DNA from 2 places in the Allobosea sp. BIWAKO-01 genome. Region 1 is predicted to be linked to the other one. Evidence: predicted binding sites of a transcription regulator. Region 1 holds the regulator's gene; the other holds the start of a gene.

What was found. The regulator PhoB, encoded in region 1, activates phosphate uptake and scavenging genes when phosphate is short. The targets are predictions, from matches to a motif close to TGTCATNNANCTGTCAT.
Region 2: the regulator PhoB is predicted to act here: its motif matches at 6,457-6,473, upstream of phnD (phosphate/phosphite/phosphonate ABC transporter substrate-binding protein).

Annotation. Positions count from the first base shown of each region.
Region 1 covers NZ_BCQA01000001.1:1,661,219-1,671,360, forward strand. The annotation lists gene uvrB (excinuclease ABC subunit UvrB) at 1-1,045, opposite strand, end outside; gene BIWAKO_RS07650 (DUF1801 domain-containing protein) at 1,231-1,647, opposite strand; gene greA (transcription elongation factor GreA) at 2,244-2,711, shown strand; gene BIWAKO_RS07665 (TIGR03862 family flavoprotein) at 2,721-3,938, opposite strand; gene BIWAKO_RS07670 (YnfA family protein) at 4,013-4,333, shown strand; gene phoB (phosphate regulon transcriptional regulator PhoB) at 4,438-5,136, opposite strand; gene phoU (phosphate signaling complex protein PhoU) at 5,170-5,889, opposite strand; gene pstB (phosphate ABC transporter ATP-binding protein PstB) at 5,938-6,738, opposite strand; gene pstA (phosphate ABC transporter permease PstA) at 6,783-7,670, opposite strand; gene pstC (phosphate ABC transporter permease subunit PstC) at 7,684-8,655, opposite strand; gene pstS (phosphate ABC transporter substrate-binding protein PstS) at 8,751-9,776, opposite strand; gene BIWAKO_RS07705 (ATP-binding protein) at 9,877-10,142, opposite strand, start outside.
Region 2 covers NZ_BCQA01000001.1:758,677-768,818, forward strand. The annotation lists gene BIWAKO_RS36560 (DUF930 domain-containing protein) at 16-708, shown strand; gene BIWAKO_RS03465 (VOC family protein) at 742-1,122, opposite strand; gene BIWAKO_RS03470 (hypothetical protein) at 1,146-1,646, opposite strand; gene BIWAKO_RS03475 (helix-turn-helix transcriptional regulator) at 1,729-2,541, shown strand; gene BIWAKO_RS03480 (DUF1801 domain-containing protein) at 2,641-3,054, opposite strand; gene BIWAKO_RS03485 (PaaI family thioesterase) at 3,117-3,602, opposite strand; gene BIWAKO_RS03490 (MarR family winged helix-turn-helix transcriptional regulator) at 3,684-4,070, opposite strand; gene groES (co-chaperone GroES) at 4,377-4,664, shown strand; gene groL (chaperonin GroEL) at 4,711-6,348, shown strand; gene phnD (phosphate/phosphite/phosphonate ABC transporter substrate-binding protein) at 6,538-7,452, shown strand; gene BIWAKO_RS03510 (DoxX family protein) at 7,636-8,022, shown strand; gene BIWAKO_RS03515 (ABC transporter ATP-binding protein/permease) at 8,153-10,142, shown strand, end outside.

The DNA.
Region 1 (10,142 bases):
GCCAGGCTCGGTCCTCATAGTGGGCCGGAAACAGCTCGATGACATCGCCCCGCACGCGAAAGGTGCCGCGGGCGAAATCACCGAGCGTGCGCTTGTATTGCAGGGCGACGAGATCGGCGATGAGCTGGCGCTGCTCGATGCGCTCGCCGAGCTTGATGGCGAAGGTCATCGCCGTATAGGTCTCGACCGAGCCGATACCGTAGATGCAGGATACGCTGGCCACGATGATGACGTCGTCGCGCTCCAGCAGCGAACGCGTGGCCGAGTGGCGCATGCGGTCGATCTGCTCGTTGATCGAGGATTCCTTCTCGATAAACGTGTCCGAGCGCGGGACGTAGGCCTCCGGCTGGTAGTAATCGTAGTAGGAGACGAAATACTCGACCGCGTTGTCGGGGAAGAAGCTCTTGAACTCACCGTAGAGCTGTGCAGCCAGCGTCTTGTTCGGAGCGAGGATCAATGCCGGGCGCTGCGTCTCCTCGATCACCTTGGCCATCGTGAAGGTCTTGCCGGAGCCGGTGACGCCGAGCAGGACCTGGTCGCGCTCCTGCCGTGCGACGCCGTCGACGAGATCGGCGATCGCGGTCGGCTGGTCCCCCGCAGGCTCGAAATCCGACTGCATGCGGAAGGCGATGCCGCCCTCGGATTTGTCCGGACGGGCCGGGCGGTGCGGCGTCCAGGGCTTGCCTGGATCGATGAAGGGGCTGCCGGACTCGAGCAGATGCTGCAGCGAATGTGCGGTGAGGGAGGCCGCGGTCTCGCCCTCGGCCTCGCCGAAGGCGGAGGCCGCGTCGTTCTTCTTCGGCTTCTTCTTGAGCTTGGTGTCGCCGGGGCGCGGCTCGCCATAACCGGCCTGCGGCTGATCGCTGAAACCGGAAGCGCCGCCCGGGACCGCCCTGCCGCGGTTGATCGCGGGATTGAGCAGATCGGCGAGATAGCCCTCGAGCGGCTTCAACTCGGGCTTGGTAGCCTTGGAGTTCGGCGTGCGCGCGGAGGCGGGCTTCTTTGCAGGCTTAGCCTTGGCGGTCGTGTCGGAGCTTTTCGGCATGGCGGCAATATGGGGCGAAACCGGTCGGAGCGCGAGGGGTACGCCGTCGCAGCAGGCGGATAGCTGACAGCAGGTGACAGGAGCTTATCGTGCCGAGCACACCCAGATTGAAGCAGTCCCGGGGCGGGCGCGACGGAAGTCCAGGCCTTCGTTGCGCGCCGGCGCATCTCGAGACGGAGCGAGACTTATCTGCGCGACTTGGTCTTGCCGCGGCCGCCGGACGTGTTGAGGGTCACGGCTGCGCGAATGAGAGCCTTCAATGCCCCTTCGTCAATCGTCTCACCCTCGTGGATGTCGATGGCACGCCTAGTGTTGCCATCCAGACTGGAATTGAAGAGGCCCGATGGGTCGTCGAGTGAGGCCCCCTTGGCAAAGGTCATTTTGACGACGCTCTTGTAGGTCTCCCCAGTGCAGATCAATCCGTCGTGGGACCACACTGGAACCCCTCGCCATTTCCACTCCTCGAGCACCTCGGGATCGGCTTGCCTGATCCATGCCCGGAGCTGGGAGAGCATCTTGCCTCGCCAATCGCCCAGCGCTGTGATCCGCTCGTCGATCATCCGAGACGGGGAGTTTTCGTTCCGGGACTCGCTCTGGCTCATGATCTTCCCTTCTCTCCGGAACTCTCGCGTCTGGGATCGGGCCAACCGTCTGCTCGAGATCGCAGCGCGACCTCTCGAAGAGGCCAGCTGAACCCGGCAACGTTTTGAAGAGCACGGTGCGGATGCACGGGATCAAAATGCATAACTCCACGGCTATTGATCTGCATTCATAATCATTGGGCTATGCGTCAGTCAATCGAGGCATTCGCGCGCAACGATCGCCGTTGCCCACCCGTCTCCCGGACGATCGCCTTCGGGTCTCGCAACTCAGTATCAGCGTGGCCGCGATGGAATGCCCGACGCAAGCGCGGCGCTCTTCCGGTATCGGCGGCACCCTTCAGGGGAGCGAGACTGCGCTCATGATCCCGGGCCAGCGGCAGCCCACGATGGTTCTGCTCTCGATGGTGCGGGCGGACACGGGGGTGTAGATTGTTCGGGTCTTGTCTTCGGCAGTGCCTGATCCCCATCTCCAAGTGATCGCCGCTTCAAATTCCGGCATCGGTTTGGCGCTGCATCGCAAGCAGTCGTGAGGACGTAACACTGAAAACTCTGGTCCGGTTCGCCGGATTTGCCGAGATCAATAGGAGGAGGCCAGAATGACTCGCGCCTTCGTCAAGGAAGCCGAGGAAAGAGGGACCCTGGACGAGCTGCCGGACCGGCCGGTCTCGCCGCACCCAAACCTCGTGACGCCTGAGGGGCTCGCACAGATCGAGGCCCAGCTGGCGCGCTGGCATGACGAACACGCGGCGGCGCTGGCCGGAGGCGACCGCTCCGAGATCGCTCAGACGCGACGCGAGTTCCGCTACTGGACGGCGCGACGCGCCAGCGCCAAGCTGGCCCCTGCGCAGGAAAGGCACGACATCGTCCGCTTCGGCTCGACAGTGACGATCCGCCGGGCTGACGGGCGCACGCAGAACTGGCGGCTGGTCGGCGAGGACGAGGCCGATCCGGCACACGGAACGCTGCCCTATGTCGCGCCGTTGGCGAGTGCGCTGATGGGCAAGGGCATTGGCGAGAGCGTCAGCATCGGCACAGAGGCGGTCGAGATCATCACGATCGCCTGAGGCGATCGTTCAGCTTCGGGCGAGCCAGGCCTGAATCCCTGCTGCAGCTGCGACTCCGGTCGCGAAACAGGCTTGCAGCAGATAGCCGCCGGTCGGCGCCTCCCAATCCAGCATCTCGCCTGCGGCAAAGGTACCGGGCAAGCGATTCAGCATGAAGCCTTCCTCGATCTCGGCGGGGGCGACGCCACCGGCGGTGGAGATCGCCCGCTCGATCGGCCTGAGACCGGTCAGTACCAGAGGCGCGGCCTTGATGAGTGCGGCCAGCCTCTCCGCGTCTTCGGGGAGGGGCCCCTTCGCCGCTTCGCGCAGCAGCGCAATCGCGGATGGAGCAAGGCCTGCAGCCTTGCGCAGATGATTGCTCAGCGTCACGCCTTTGCGACGATGCGCGAGGCGCTGGACCAGCAGCGCTGCCTCGTGATCGGGCCGCAGATCGATGGTGATGACCGCCCTGCCCTCGCGCAGGATCGTCTCGCGGATCGGGGCAGAAAGTGCATAGACCGCGCCGCCTTCCAGACCCGACGCATCGATCATCGCCTCGCCGGGCACGGATTGGCCGCCGAAGCTCAGGACGATGCGCTTCAACGGTACTCCAGCAAAACGCTCTCGCATGGTCTGGGACCAATCGACCGTGAAGCCGCCATTGGCCGGGCGCAGCGGCGCAATCGCAACCCCGCGCGCCGCCAGCAAGGGTGCCCAGCCACCATCCGAACCCAGCCGTGGCCAGCTCGCGCCGCCGAGCGCGAGCAGCGTCGCGTCCGGCTGCGCCTCGACATCGGCACCATCGCGGCTCCGGAACGTCAGAGCACCCGCCTCGCTCCAGCCGGTCCAGCGATGACCAGGCGCGAAGCTGACACCGAGTCCTTCGAGCCGGCGCAGCCATGCCCGCAGCAAGGGCGAGGCCTTCATGGCGCGCGGGAAGACGCGCCCGCTGCTGCCGACAAACGTATCCTGCCCGAGCGCATCGGCCCAGTCGCGCAGGGCTCGTGGCGGGAAGGCGCGAATGGCTGGCTCCAGCCAGGCTTGCGCATCGCGATAGCGGGGCAGGAAGCGGTCGAGCGGCTCGGAATGGGTAAGGTTCAATCCGCCGCGCCCGGCCAGCAGGAATTTGCGGGCCGGCGAGGGCATGCGATCGTAGATCGTGACGGTGTCCCCGGCTGCCGCGAGGCGCTCTGCCGCGATCAGCCCGGAGGGTCCTGCTCCGATGATGGCAATGTGGTGTGCTGGCATCGGTCTGGCTTGCCGTCAGCGCGCCCTGCGGTCAAGGGTGATCCGCCCTCAAGGGCGACCGACAGGGACGAACCATGCCGACCATCGCCGCCTATCTCGGCGCAGCCATTCTCGAAATCGCCGGCTGTTTCGCGTTCTGGGGCTGGCTCCGGCTCGGCAAGCCGGTCTGGTGGCTCGTGCCCGGACTGGTGTCGCTCGCCCTGTTCGCCTGGTTATTGACCCTGGCGGAGAGCGAAGCCGCCGGACGGGCCTATGCCGCCTATGGCGGCGTTTACATCGTCAGTTCGCTCGTCTGGCTCTGGGCCGTGGAAGGCTTTCGCCCCGACCGCTGGGACATTGCCGGCGGGCTGATCTGCCTCGCCGGCGCCGCGATCATCATCGCAGGGCCGCGCTAGGGCATCGGCCCGAAAAGTGGATTGCGGTTTTCTGGAAAGCCTATGCAGCCATAGAAAATCAGATCATCGGACCGGATTCGATATCCGACCCGATGATCCAAGTCTCAGCTCCGCGCAAAGGTCTCGTCGAAGGCGTAGCCGGCACCGCGAACGGTCCGCAGCGGATCCTTGGCGTTGTCAGGGGTGATCGCCTTGCGCAGCCGGCCAACATGGACGTCGACGGTGCGTTCGTCGATATAGACGTCGCGGCCCCAGACCGCGTCGAGCAGCTGGGCCCGGGAATAGACCCGCCCCGGCGCCTGCATCAGGAACTCGAGCAGGCGGAACTCGGTCGGGCCGAGATGCAGCTCGCTCCCTGAGCGGCGGACACGGCGGGTGGTGCGGTCGAGCTCGAGATCGCCGGCAGCCAGCAGGCCGGCGACATGACCCGGCTTGGCGCGGCGCAGCAGCGCCTGGATGCGAGCGATCAGCTCGGGCAGCGAGAACGGCTTGACGACATAGTCGTCGGCCCCGGTGGCGAGGCCGCGCACACGCTCGGTCTCCTCGCCGCGGGCGGTGAGCATGATGATCGGCACCCGCTCGGTATCGCGACGAGTCCGCAGCCGCCGGCAGAGCTCGATGCCGGAAAGACCCGGCAGCATCCAGTCGAGCAGCACGAGGTCCGGCGTATGATCGCGCAGATGCAGCTCGGCATCGTCGCCCCGCGCGACGCTATCGACCTCGAAGCCTTCGGCCTCGAGATTGTAGCGCAGCAGCAGGGTCAGCGGCTCTTCGTCCTCAACGATCAGGATGCGTGCAGGCATGTCTCACTCGGTCCCAAAGGTGTCGGGCGCCGGTCACTCACCGGTGGCGGCGTCCAGAAGGATATTGGTCGTGTCGAGCTTCGGACGGGCTGCGTCCAAGGCTTCGCCCGTAACGAGATAGTGGATCGTCTCGGCGATGTTGGTGGTGTGGTCGCCGATGCGCTCGACATTCTTGGCGCAGAACAGGAGATGCGTGCAGAAGGTGATGTTGCGCGGGTCTTCCATCATATAGGTAAGCAGCTCGCGGAAGAGCGAGGTATAGAGCGCGTCGATCTCGTCGTCGCGGCGCCAGACCTCCATGGCCTTCTGCTCGTTGCTGACGGCGTAAGCGTCGAGCACGTCCTTGAGCTGGGCCTGAACCAGGCGGCTCATATGCTCGAGGCCGACGACCGCGCGCGACGGCGGCTGGAACTGGCCGGAGATGGCGACTGCGCGCTTGGCGATGTTCTTGGCGAGATCGCCGACGCGCTCGATATCGGCGGCGATGCGGATGGCCGAGATCAGCTCGCGCAGATCGTTGGCGAGCGGCTGGCGCCGGGCGATGGTGAGCACCGCCTTCTCCTCGACCTCGCGCTGCAGATTGTCGAGGCGCTGGTCGGCGCTGATGACCTTCTGTGCCAGCCCGGTATCCCGGCGCACCAGGGCGACCGTCGAATCGCCGAGCATGCGCTCCGACATGCCCCCCATCTCGGCCAGGCTGCGGCGGATCCCCTCGAGATCGGCATCATAAGAGCGGACGATGTGATCAGTCATCGCGGCGTATCCTTTGTCGGCAAAGCAGTTGGAAGGCTGGGCGCCGGTTCAGCCGAAGCGGCCGGTGACGTAATCCTGCGTCTGCTTCTTGTGCGGGTTCATGAAGATGGTGTTGGTGGCGTCGAATTCGATCACCTCGCCGAGATACATGAAGGCGGTGTACTGCGAGATGCGCGCCGCCTGCTGCATGTTGTGGGTGACGATGACGATGGTGAAGTCGGTCTTGAGCTGCTCGAGCAGGTCCTCGATCTTGCCGGTCGAGATCGGATCGAGTGCCGAGGTCGGCTCATCGAACAGGATGACTTCCGGCTTCTGGGCAATGGTGCGCGCAATGCAGAGGCGCTGCTGCTGGCCGCCGGACAGGCCCATGCCGGAGGTCTTCAGCTTGTCCTTGACCTCGTCCCAGAGCGCGGAGCGGCGCAGAGCCCCTTCGACGCGATCATCGAGCTCGGATTTCGGCGGCTTCTCGTAGAGGCGGATGCCGAATGCGACATTGTCGTAGATCGACATCGGGAAGGGCGTTGGCTTCTGGAACACCATGCCGACGCGCGAGCGCAGCTCGTTCACATCGATATCGTTGCTGATGACGTTGCGGCCGTCGAGCAGGATCTCGCCGGTGGCGCGCTGCTCGGGATAAAGCGAGTAGATCCGGTTGAAGATGCGCAGCAGGGTCGACTTGCCGCAGCCCGACGGTCCGATCAGGGCCGTGACATGGCGGTCCCGGAAGTCGAGATTGATGTTCTTCAGCGCCTTGTGCTCACCGTAGTAGAAATCGAGGTTCTTGACCGCGATCCGGACGGGGGCCTCGGCATCAAGCGCTTGCGGGCTCAGTTCCAGCGTCGAAAGCATCGACTTGTTCCTTCAGATCGAACGCGACGAGGGTTTAAGGCCGTTCATTTGCCGCCCCGCACGATGCGGCGGGCGATAAGCGAGAGGCACAGGATCGAGACGGTGATGATCAGCGAACCGGCCCAGGCGAGCTGCTGCCAGTTCTCATAGGGGGCGGAGGCGAACTGGTAGATCGTCACCGGCAGGTTGGAGACGCCGCCGACGAGGCTGGGCGAGAACCAGAAATTGTTGTTCAGGGCGGTGAAGATCAGCGGCGCCGTCTCGCCGGCGATGCGCGCCAGGGCCAGCAGGATGCCGGTGACCATGCCGGATTTCGCCGCCCGCCAGGTCACGCTGGTGATGACGACCGAAGGCGGGGCGCCGAGCGCAGCACCGGCTTCGCGCAACGAGCTCGGCACGAGGCGCAGCATGTCCTCGGTGGTGCGCACGATCACCGGGATCGCGATGATGCCCAGCGCCACGCCGCCGGCCCAGCCGGAATAGCCGCGGAACGGCTCGACCAGGACGACGTAGACGAAGAGGCCGATCAGGATCGACGGTGCCGAGAGCAGGATGTCGTTGATGAAACGGATCAGGTCCGCGAGCTTCGAGCCCTTGCCATACTCGGCAAGATAGGTGCCGGCGAGCACGCCCACCGGGGTCGCCACGGCGATGCCGAGGAAGGTCAGCACGATCGAGCCGACAATGGCGTTGGCAAGGCCGCCCCCCTCGCTGCCGGGACCGGGCGTGACCTGGGTGAAGGTCGCGACGGAGAGCCCGCCGATTCCCTTCACGAGCAGCATGCCGAGAATCCAGAACAGCACGAAGATGGCGAGAAGAGTGAAGCTGGTGGCGATGATCTTCATCGCCCGGTCCGCGGTGCGGCGCGCAGGACGGACGCGGCCCCAGACCTGATGAGGCGTCGTTGCGGGCGGGGTGACGGCGCTGTTCATGGCCAGGCTCCGCTCAGAAGGACTTGACGCGCGCGACAAGGATGCGCGCGATCACGAGGACGACGAAGGTGACGAAGAAGAGGATGCAGCCGAGCGCGATCAGCGCGTTGAGCTGCAGGCCCATCGCCTCGTTGAATTCGTTGGCGATGCGCGAGGCAATGGTCGAGCCGGGATCCATGATCGAGGCGGAAAGCCGGTTGGCATTGCCGACAACGAAGGTCACCGCCATGGTCTCGCCAAGCGCGCGGCCAAGACCGAGCATGATGGCGCCGATGATCGAGACGCCGGCCTGCGGCACCAGCACATGGCGCACGACCTCCCAGGTCGTGGCGCCAATGCCATAGGCGCTCTCACGCAGCACGGACGGGATCTGCTCCAGCATGTCGCGGGTGATCGAAGCGATGAAGGGGATGATCATGAAGGCGAGGATGATGCCGGCCGTCAGGATGCCGAGACCCGAGGGCGAGCGCGAATATAGCACGGTGCCGACCAGCGGAATGCCTTCGACGATGTTCGAGACCGGGATCTGCACATAGGCCGCAAAGAGCGGCACGAAGACGAAGAGGCCCCACATGCCGTAAATGATCGAGGGCACGGCGGCGAGCAGCTCGATCGTCGTCGAGACCGGACGCTTGAACCAGGGCGGCGCGAGCTGGGTGAGGTAGACGGCAATGCCGAGCGAAAGCGGCACGCCCAGGACCAGCGCGATCAGCGCGGTCGACAAGGTGCCGACGATGGCGGGCCAGGCGCCGTACTGCTCGTTCTGGGTGTCCCAGACGCTGGACGTGATGAAACCGAGGCCGAATTCGCGGAAGGCGGGCCAGCCGCCGATGATCATCGAGGCGATGATGCCCGCAAGCAGCACCAGCACGAAGAGCGCGGCGGCCCGGCTGGCATTGCGGAAGACAATGTCGAAGGTGCCCTTTGGAGTGCGGCGAATGGCAGGCGCGCCGGGCGCGGCCATCTGGTCTGTCACGGCAGCCATCCGTGGTTACTCCGGTCGCATAAGAAGCACGAGGAAACGGGTCTCACAAAGTCGAACGCGAGGCGGGAACAACCCGCCTCGCGCCATAGAATGGATCAGAAGATCGGCTTGCCGGCCGGGTCGGTGACGCCCTTCCAGGTAGCCCGGACCTGATCCTTGACGTTGGCCGGGAGCGGCACGTAGTCGAGATCGAGCGCCAGCTTGTCGCCGTTCTTGTAGGCCCAGTCGACGAATTTCAGCGCGGACTGCACCTCTTCCGGCTTCTCCGGCTTGGCGTGCACGAGCAGGAACGTGGCGGAGGTGATCGGCCAGGCCTGAGCGCCCTTCTGATTGTTCAGCGAGATGCCGAAGCCCGGAGCCTCGTTCCAGTTCGCATTGGCGGCAGCGGCCTGGAAGGACTTGTCGTCCGGAGCCGGGAACTGGCCTTCGGCGTTCTCGACCAGAGCATGGGCCAGCTTGTTCTGCTTGGCATAGGCGTATTCGACATAACCGATCGAGTTTGCGACCTGCTTGACGGAAGCCGAGACGCCCTCATTGCCCTTGCCGCCGATGCCGACAGGCCACTGCACCGCCGTGTTGGTGCCGATCTTCGACTTCCAATCCGGCGAAACGCGCGAGAGATAATCGGTGAAGACGAACGTCGTGCCCGAGCCGTCCGAACGATAGACCGGGTTGATGTTGGCGTCAGGTAAGGTCAGGCCAGCATTGATGGCGACGATCTTGGGATCGTTCCACTTCTTGATGGTGCCCTGATAGATGTCGGCGATGATCGCGCCGGTGAGCTTCAGCTTGCCCGGCTCGACGCCGGCAATGTTGACGGCCGGAACGACGCCACCCATGACGGTCGGGAACTGGAGCAGGCCGTCCTTGGTCAGGTCCTCGCCCTTGAGCGGGGCATCGGTCGCGCCGAACGCAACCGTCTTGGCCTTGATCTGCCGGATACCGCCGCCTGAGCCGATCGACTGATAGTTGAGACCGATATTGGTCTCCTTCTTATAAGCTTCAGCCCATTTCGAGTAGATCGGGAAAGGGAAGGTCGCGCCCGCGCCGGTGATGTCGGCGGCCTGGGCAACGCCGGCCAGGCCGATCGTCGCAGCCGCGAGAATGAGAATTTTGCGCATTAGAGGAGTCCTCGTCTGGGTCGCAGTCTTTAGCAGCCCCGCTAGAACACCTTCCATATGACAGACAGATGACAGACCGTCACGTTCGCCGTCACATTGGTCAGGACGGGTTCCGCATCATCGCGCCGAGGCGCGGCAGGATCGCCTTGAAGAGGGCACCCTTGCCGTACTCGCTCTCGATGGTGAGACGGCCGCGATGGCGTAGCACGATGTGCTTGACGATGGCGAGGCCAAGGCCCGTGCCACCGGCCTCGCGGCTCGCCGCCGTGTCGACACGATAGAAGCGTTCGGTGAGGCGGGGCAGATGCTCGGGCGGGATGCCTGGCCCGTCGTCACGAACGCTGACGCTGGCTTCGCTCGCGCTCT
Region 2 (10,142 bases), 900 kb from region 1:
GCAGCGCTGTGATCCATGAGATCCTCCCGACATCCGCGTCACGGATCGCAAGCCCGTGGCGCCATCGGCTCGCTCGGTCTGCATGTCGGTCTTTTGGGGGCTTTGATCTGGCTACCCAGTATCGAGCCGTTGAAACCGGTGCCGGAAGACAGCATCGAGGTCGAGTTGGTCACGCCGCAACAGGTCGAAGCCGTGGCCGAACCAAGGCAGAAGGAGCCCGTTCCCGAGGCTCCGAAGCCTGCACCGGCAGAGATCACTGCCGCAGCGCCGCAATCTCCTCCGCAGCCCCGCCCCAATCCCGCTCCTGTCGCCGCGGCGCCCGTCATGATCCGGGCAAGACGAACGCTTTCCGGCAAGGTTCTGGCCGAACCGCGCAGCCGGCAGGCGCGGGAAGCCCTGACCCAGTTGGAGCCCTCAGAGCGCATCGAGCAATTATGCAACCTCGAAGCAATGAGCCAGATCCAGGCATGGAAAGCCGAGTTCCAGCCAGACAGGGTTGTCGCCTACGCCATGGCGGACATCAGATTCTCGGCAGGAATGCTGCAGGCCGACGGCGCCGCCTTCCGCAGCAAGCAGCGATGGTACAGGCTCAAATTCAGATGCGAGACCACGCCCGATCGCACCAAGGTCGCCGGTTTCGAGTTCCTGGTTGGCGATGCGGTTCCCCGCAGCGAATGGGCTGCGCACAATCTCCCCACGATGCACTGAAGCAGGCGCCGCCGTTGCGTTTGCCGTGGTCCTTCAGCCTTCCGGGCGGCCGCAATAAGCCTCGATCCGGTATCCGTCCGGGTCGACCGCAAAGGCCGTGTAGTAGTTCGGCCCGTAATCCGCCCGCAGCCCCGGCGCGCCATTGTCCGTGCCGCCCGCGCTGATCGCAGCGGCATGAAAGGCGTCGACGCTCGCCCGGCTGGGGGCCGCGAAGCAGAAGTGGAGGTTCGAACCCGGATCCGGCGGGACCGGGGCCTTGGCTGCTCCGATCCAGAAGGCGACCGCATCTCCGCCATAGCCTAGCGAGCTGTCGTCCTGGCTCAGGCAGCGATAGCCGAGCGCTCCAAGCGATGCATCGTAGAAGCGCTTGGTGCGGGCGATCTCGCGAACGCCAATCGAAACATGGTCGAACATGGAGGTCCTCCTATGGGGTGGTTTCAGGCAGTGAGGCGCCGGGCGCGGAAATCGGCCTGGAGGCGCCAGGTCTTTCCATCATCGGATGAAAGGTCTCCGAGCCAGCGGAACGCGTTCGGTGTGATCTCGGTAAAGCGCCAGCGGATCGCGGTGCCGTCCTCCAGTTTGCCGTGCTGGACGATATCTGGCCCCTCTGCCCGACCGAGCTGACGCGTGTAATACTGCTTGAGCGGGTCGCTCCAGAGGATATGCCAGGAGTCGAGCGCGGGGTCGTAGACCCTCAGCGTCGTGCCGTGGAAGAAGCCGGGCAGGACCCAGACATCCTGGATCGCACGTCCTCCCAGAACCCAGCCGAAACAGATCTCACCCTTGCCTTCATGCCGAGTGCCATCATCGGCATGCATCACGGCATCCATCGCCCATGCCCCGATGAGCCAGCTGTAGAGACCCATCTGCTCGACCCGATCGGGCGCGGGCCCGTCGGCATGGAGGACCTCCTTCAAAGTGGTGATGGCCACTGCCATGTTCAGGCTCCAGTGCTGTGCAGAATGCCGCGAGTTAAGTCGCTCTCACTGCCTGGCGCTTGGGAAAAATTGCTGAATCGAGATGACAGCGACGTCGCAACTTCTGGCATCCGGCCCGGGCTGGCGTGTGCGTGACATCGTCTGCACGGCGGGCCCGTCCGATCCTGCCTTCGAGGAACGGCATGAGCATTGCTGCATCGCCGTCGTCACGGCGGGCAGCTTTCAGTATCGCTCTTCGCTCGGAACCGCCCTGCTCGCGCCGGGCGCAATCCTGCTCGGCAACCGAGGCACGTGCTTCGAATGCGGTCATGAACACGCGATTGGCGATCGCTGCCTCGCCTTCCAGTTCGAGCCCGAACACCTGGAAGACATCGTAGCCGGCGTGCCGGCAGCCAAGCGGTTCGAATTTGCGCGGGCCTGCCTGCCACCGTCGCTGGCATCGTCCCGGCTCGCGGCAGTAGCGGAGGCTGCGCGCTGCGATGCAAACCAGCTCGAGGAGATCGCGGTTCGGCTTGCTGGGGCTGTCGCAGCCCTGCAGAATGGCGAGCCCCCGGCGGCAGTCGCCCCCAGCGCCCAGGACGCGCGCCGGGTCACCAGAGCATTGCGGCTGATAGAAGCTCAAAGCGAGCAGCCGTTGACGCTCGCCGGTCTCGCCCGCGAGGCGGCGATGAGCCGCTATCATTTTCTGCGAACCTTCCGGACGCTCATCGGCATGACGCCGCATCAGTTCCTGTTGCGGACACGGATGCACCGCGCCGCGACGATGCTTAGCCGGTCCAACCTGACAATCGCGAACATCGCCTTCGATGCAGGCTTCGGCGATCTCTCGACCTTCAACCGCCGCTTCCTCCAGGTGATGGGATCGTGTCCCAGCGCGTACCGTGCCCGGCCCTAGATCGCCGTGCGTCCGTTCGGACGCAGGACCGGCGATCTATCTCTTTGTTTGATCATCGGATTTTTTCGAAAACCGGATTCCACTTTTCGGTCCGATGCCCTAGCGCCAGCGGTAATAGGTCAGCGCGAGCCCGATGCAGTGTTCAAGCGGCCCGACAGGGATGTCTTCATCCTGGTGGAAGACGAGGGCGCGGCTGCCTTCGAAGCGAAAGGTGTCGGGGTAGTGGCGCGCGAAGGTCTCGACCAGTGTCGTCTGGCAATGGACATACATCGCGTAGTGACTGCTCAATCCCTTCAGCGCAGCGACCCTTACGGTCGTCCCCACACGCTGTTTCACAGGGAGATAGGCAGGCTCGCCCCATTTCAGGGTTTCGACGAGTCCGCCGAGCCCGGTCGCCCGGGCGCCTGTGTCGAGGATAAGCTGTCGCAGCCGGAGCAGCGGCGCCCTCAGCGGCTCAGCGAATGACTGAAAAGCTGCGTCGACCGCGAGATCCTGAAACGCCGCGAATTGCATGGACAACTCAGCCCCGGGGCATCGGCGCGTATCCTAGTCACGAACCGCTTGACGACGCCACTTCAGCGGCCTGCCGCAACGCCGACCGGAAAGATCATGCAGGTTTCGGTGCCATGCGCGAGCAGCTTGCCGCGCTCGTCTGTGAGCCTGCCTTCGGTCGTCGCGACCGTACCCCCGCGATGGATCAACTTGCCTTCGCACCGTACGATACCGCTTCCCGGCATCACCGGACGGACATAGTTGATCTTCATCTCGAGCGTCGTGTAGCCCTCGCCTGCCTTCAGCGTCGCGTGAGCGGCGCAGGCCATGGCTGAATCGAGGATCGTCGCGGTCCAGCCGCCATGGATCGTGCCAAGTGGATTGAAGTAGCGCGCCGACGGCTTGCCGACGAATACCACCCGCCCCTCCTCCACCTCCGCGAGATCGAAATCCATGGCATCGGCGAAGGGCGCGCCGGGATGTCGCCCCTCCATCATGCCACGCAGGAAGGACACACCGTCCTCGGCCAGCAAGACCTCGCGCGAGACGACGCCGATCTTTCGCGACATGGACAGCCCTCAATTAACGTGCAGATACACGTTACTGAGACGCCGCGGATCGTCAAGGTCTGCTTCCACCCGAGACAGCGTTCAGGTCGCGCCGCGGGCAACCCGCCGCAAAGCCCGCAGGCCATCGCGGGTCTCGTTCCATCTTTCCCGGCCGAGCCCGCCCTCGATCCGCTCCTGCGCCGCCTGCCAGTAAGGGATCGCGGCCTCGATCGCCGCGCGGCCCTTGTCGGTCACGGCATAGACCAGGGCCCTGCCCTTGCACTCCAGCGGTTCGATCAGCGCCTCCGCGGCGAGCAATTGCAGGTTGCGGGTGAGCGAGGTGCGTTCCAGCGCAAAACGCTCGGCCAGTTCGGTCACGGATCGGAAGGCGCCGGTGCTGAGCGCCGAGAGCAGGACGAACTGGGTGATCTTCAGCCCGCTCGGCCGCATCGCCTCGTCATAGGCGCGCGTGACGGCGCGTGCAGTCATTCGAACGTGCAAGGCGACGCAGGAGCGGGCGATGTCGTCAAGCCGGGGATCGGGCACGGGCTCGGTCATTCCAACAGGATAGCGCGTCGCTTGGGGTTGCGCAGCATCCCTCTTGCCACGCCCTGTCTTGCGACGCCGCAATTTCGATTCACTTTCCGCCGAGAAGCTTCCTTGACTCATCCCGGGGGCGAGCCTATCTCCGCCGCATCCGTTAGCACTCGGCACCCGAGACTGCTAACAGATGCCGGCCGTGTTCCCACGCAGGCCGCGCGTTCCGTTTCTACCTTCTTAGAGGAAGACAGAACCATGAAGTTCCGTCCGCTGCATGACCGCGTCGTGGTCCGTCGCCTTGATGGCGAAGAGAAGACCAAGGGTGGCATCATCATCCCCGAAACCGCCAAGGAAAAGCCCCAAGAGGGTGAAGTCGTCGCCGTCGGCCCTGGCGCCCGCGACGAAGCCGGCAAGCTCGTTGCCCTGGACGTGAAGAAGGGCGATCGCGTCCTCTTCGGCAAGTGGTCGGGCACCGAGGTCAAGATCGATGGCCAGGATCTCCTGATCATGAAGGAATCCGACATCATGGGCGTCGTCGGCTGAACGCCGCGCGACCTCCATTCCCCGTTTTCATTAAGGAGTAGCTCGCATGGCTGCTAAAGACGTCAAGTTCTCCACCGACGCGCGCGACCGGATGCTGCGCGGCGTCGAAATCCTCAACAACGCCGTCAAGGTCACGCTTGGTCCCAAGGGCCGCAACGTCGTGATCGACAAGTCGTTCGGCGCTCCCCGCATCACCAAGGACGGCGTCACCGTCGCCAAGGAGATCGAGCTCGCCGACAAGTTCGAGAACATGGGCGCCCAGCTGGTGCGCGAAGTCGCCTCGAAGCAGAACGACGCCGCCGGTGACGGCACCACGACGGCCACCGTGCTCGCCGCCGCGATCATGCGCGAAGGCCTGAAGTCGGTTGCCGCCGGCATGAACCCGATGGACCTGAAGCGCGGCATCGACCTCGCGGTCGAAGCCATCGTCACGGACCTGAAGAAGAACTCGAAGAAGGTCACCTCGAACGCGGAAGTCGCGCAGGTCGGCACCATCTCGGCCAACGGCGACGAGTCGGTCGGCAAGATGATCGCCACCGCGATGCAGAAGGTCGGCAACGAGGGTGTCATCACCGTCGAGGAGGCCAAGACCGCCGAGACCGAGCTCGATGTCGTCGAAGGCATGCAGTTCGATCGTGGCTATCTCTCGCCCTACTTCATCACCAATGCCGAGAAGATGGTTGCCGAGCTCGAGGACCCCTACATCCTCGTTTTCGAGAAGAAGCTGTCGTCGCTCCAGGCGATGCTGCCGATCCTCGAGGCCGTCGTTCAGACCGGCAAGCCGCTGCTGATCATCGCCGAGGACGTGGAAGGTGAGGCTCTCGCCACCCTCGTCGTCAACAAGCTCCGTGGCGGCCTGAAGGTCGCGGCCGTCAAGGCTCCGGGCTTCGGCGATCGCCGCAAGGCCATGCTCGAGGACATCTCGATCCTGACCGCCGGTCAGCTGATCTCGGAAGACCTCGGCATCAAGCTCGAGACCGTGACGCTCAACATGCTCGGCCGCGCCAAGAAGGTGCGTATCGAGAAGGAGAACACCACGATCATCGACGGCGCCGGCAAGAAGAAGGACATCGAGGGCCGCGTTGCGCAGATCAAGGCGCAGATCGAGGAGACCTCGTCTGACTACGATCGCGAGAAGCTCCAGGAGCGTCTGGCCAAGCTCGCTGGCGGCGTCGCGGTGATCCGCGTCGGCGGCGCGACCGAAGTCGAAGTCAAGGAGAAGAAGGACCGTGTCGACGATGCCCTGAACGCGACCCGCGCTGCGGTCGAAGAAGGTATCCTGCCGGGTGGTGGCGTGGCGCTCCTGCGCGCGCTCCAGACCGTCAAGTCGATCAAGACCCAGAACGACGACCAGAAGACCGGCGTCGAGATCGTCCGCAAGGCGATCACCGCTCCGGCCCGCCAGATCGTCGACAACGCTGGCGATGACGGCGCTGTCGTGGTCGGCAAGCTGCTCGAGTCGAAGGACTACGCCTACGGCTACAATGCCCAGACCGGCGAGTACGGCGATCTGGTCAAGGCCGGCATCATCGACCCGACCAAGGTCGTGCGCACGGCGATCCAGGACGCGGCTTCGGTCGCCGGCCTGCTGATCACCACCGAGGCGATGATCGCCGAGCTGCCGAAGAAGGACGCCATGCCGGCCATGCCGGGCGGCGGCGGCATGGGCGGCATGGACTTCTGATCGAAGTCCATCGCTTCTCGCGAATACGACGGAGGCCCGGCGCAAGCCGGGCCTTTTTCTTATCTGCCAGCCCCTGGCTCTGCCTTGCCGCGCGACAGTGGCCCGACGCGTCACGCAACCGCCATCCCGCCGTAATCGCGCCGTCGCGTCCCGCTGAGCAAATGACGCTCACTGTTTCAGGGGCCAGATATGCTCACACGTCGCACCATGATTGCCGGCCTTGGCGCCCTCACCGGCCTTCCCGCCCTGGCCCAGAGCGACTGGCGCCAGAGCATCAAGGAAATCCGCTTCGGCGTCTCGTCGGCAGAACATGAAGCGGGCGCGATCGCCCGCAACCAGCCGGTGATCGACTATCTCACTGGCAAGCTCGGCGTTCCCGTGAAGCTCTATCGGGTCAGCGACTATGCCGGCCTCGTCGAGGCACTGCGGGCCGACCAGCTCGAATTCGCCCGCTTCGGGCCCGCGGTCTACTCGCTCGGCCGCCGCGTCCTCGGCGACAAGCTGCAGCCTCTGTTCCGCGACATCGATAACAACGGCCAGGAAGGCTATTACTCGGTCATCGTCGTTCGTGCCGACAGCCCCTACAAGTCGGTTGCGGACCTGAAGGGCAAGAACTTCGCTTTCGCCGATCCGAACTCGACATCGGGCTTCGCCTTCCCGTCCTATTTCCTGCGCAAACAAGGCTTTGATCCGCAGAATCATTTCGGCGGCACCGTCTTCTCCGGCGGCCACGACAACTCCGTGCTGGCGCTGGTGCGCGGACAGTTCGACGGGGTTGCGACCTATCAGGTCAACGAGACCTCCGGCGTCGTCCAGCGTCTCACCGCGCGCAACATGATTCCGGCCGGCGCGACACGTGTGATCTGGACCTCGCCTCTGATCCCCTCCAGCCCGTTCTCGACACGGGCCAACCTGCCCCAGGGACTGAAGGATGCCTTCGTCGCTGCGATGATGGCGATGAAGGCGGAGGCACCCGAGGTCTGGAAGGTCTATACCGACGGTCAGGTTTCCGCCTACGCCCCGGCGAAGCACGAGGACTATCTCGACGTCATCGCGGTGACGGAGGAGCTTGAAGCCCGACGCAAGCAGAAGCCCGCAGGCTGAGCGGCGATCTGCCGCCGCAATGCAGCACGACAGGCGTTTTCAACAATGAAGTCGCCGATCGAAGTCGGGAATTGGTTCCGCAGGCCGCACCGGCTCTTGCACCGACTTTGGTTGCAGGCCCTATTCCCGCAAGCTGCGGCATTCCGCCGCGCTCTGTGGCACTCACTCGCGAAGGTCTGCTCCATGCTGAACTCGCCCGCCCTTGCCGACGGCACCAAGCTCGTCGGCCGCATCCTGCTTGCCCTGATGTTCGTGCTCGCTGGCTACTCCAAGATCAGCGGCTATGCTGGTACACAACAATACATGGCCTCGGCTGGCGTACCCGCCATTCTGCTGCCTCTCGTGATCGCGGTCGAGCTTCTGGGCGGCCTGATGGTCGTTCTCGGCTGGAAGACGCGTCTTGCTGCGTTTGCCCTTGCCGGTTTCACTCTGGCTGCGACGCTGCTGTTTCACATGAACTGGGCACAGCCCATGCAGCAGCTCCTCTTCATGAAGAACCTCTCCGTCGTCGGCGGCTTCCTCGTGCTGTTCGCCGCGGGGCCGGGCCGGCTGTCGCTCGATCGCGGCTGACGCTGCATCACAAATCGCTGAAATCGACACGCCCGGCCTTGAGCCGGGCTTTTTTGTCTGGTGCGGTCGGCTAGAAGATATAGTTCACATGCGCCGGCGCTGGCGCGAATTCCCCGGTAAGGAAGACCTGATGCGTCTTTTGAGTTTCTTTGTCGCTGCGCTCGCCGCCATCGCGCTTGTGGCGTGGCAGCAGAGCGGCAGCGGCGGCATGCTCGGCATGGGCGCCGTGGGTGTGCTGCTTGCCCTCGCGACCTTTCGCTCGACCGAAGTCAGCTTCTTCCTGAAGATCTTCTCCGGGATTTTCGGCGTGGAGTACGTCGTCTTCGGGGCCGGCTCGGTGCTGGCACAGCTAGGCTATTGGCCGGCCAACTTGGCGGCGCTCGCTCCTCCTGCCAGCCTCGCCACGACGGTCGCCGTCTTCGGCATCCTGATCTATGCGATCTCGTTCATCCCCGTGATCCAGCGCATCTCACGCCTGGCGTCGCCCTATTTTTCCTCGACCGCGACCACGACGGCGCAGCTTTGGCCCTTCGGCACCTTTCAGATCCAGCTCGGGCGTCTCGGCGTCATCCTGCTGATCTTCCTGGTGGTCCTGAACCAGGCGCAGGTTGGCATCTCGCTGCGCCTGAGCTTCTTCAATCGCGATTTCTACGACGCGATACAGAATAAGGACGCGCCGTCATTCTGGTATCAGTTGATCTTCGTCTTCAGCGTCTGGGCCGCCATATCGGTGGTCTCGAACCTGATCGAGATGTTCGCCAACTACACGCTGCTGATCCGCTGGCGGCGCTGGATGGCCGAAAAATACAGCAAGAGCTGGCTCGGCAATGCCACGCATTACCGGATCTCGCTGGCGGGCACTGCCGACAACCCTGACCAGCGTATCGCGGAAGATACCCGCGCCTTCGTCAACCAGACCTACAACTTCGCCCTGCCGCTGCTGTCGCAGATTTCGACACTCGTCTCGTTCTCGATCATCCTCTGGTCGATCCCGGTCCCGATCACCATCCCGGGCACCGAGATCATCATCCCGGGCTTCCTGCTGTGGATGGCGCTGATCTACTCGATCGCGGCGACCTGGATTACGCATCTCATCGGCAAGCCGCTGATCGGGCTCGAATTCGAGCAGGAACGCCGGGAGGCTAATTTCCGCTTCTCGCTGGCTCGACTGCGTGAATATTCCGAGCAGATCGCGCTGATGCGCGGCGAAGCTTCCGAGCAGCGGCACCTGAGCCAGCGCTTCGGCGACATCGTCACGAACTTCTATCGACTGGTCTGGAGCAGGGTGAAGCTGACCAGCTTCACCCTGTCCTATAATCAGGCGAATGTGGTCGTGCCCTATGTGCTGCTCGCGCCGCACTACTTCACGGGCATCATCACGCTCGGCATCATGACGCAGGTCGCCTCGGCCTTCGATCGCGTCCAGACGGCGATGTCGTTCTTCATCAACAGCTATCAGGCCATCGCCTCCTATCTGGCCTCGATCAACCGCCTGACCACCTTCGAAGGCGCGATCGCGCAGGCGCAGGCAGCCACGGCCGGCGAGAAGGGCATTCACCAGGCGGCACTGCCCGGAAACGCGGTCCATATCGACGGCACGACACTGACGCTACCGAATGGCACGCCGATCGTGCGGGTCGATGGGCTCGAACTCGGGGCCGCGCGTTCGACGCTGGTGATCGGACCGTCAGGATCGGGAAAATCGACGCTGTTCCGCGCCATAGCCGGCATCTGGCCCTTCGGTGAAGGCAAGGTCGGGGTTCCCGCCAGCGCGCGGATCATGCTGCTGCCGCAGCGCCCCTATCTGCCGCAGGGGACCTTGCGCGCCGCCATGTCCTATCCAGCGGTCGACGACACCTATTCCGATGCCGACATTGCGACCGCGATGACCCAGGTCAAGCTGGCCCACCTGATCGACCGGCTCGACGATGTCGATCTCTGGGCACAGCGCTTGTCAGGCGGCGAGCAGCAGCGCCTTGCCGTTGCGCGCGCCTTGCTGGCAAAGCCCGACTGGCTCTTCCTTGACGAGGCCACCGCCTCGCTCGACGAGAAGCTGGAAGGGGAAATCTACGACCTCATCGACCGGACGCTGCCGCAGACGAAGATTGTCTCGATCGGGC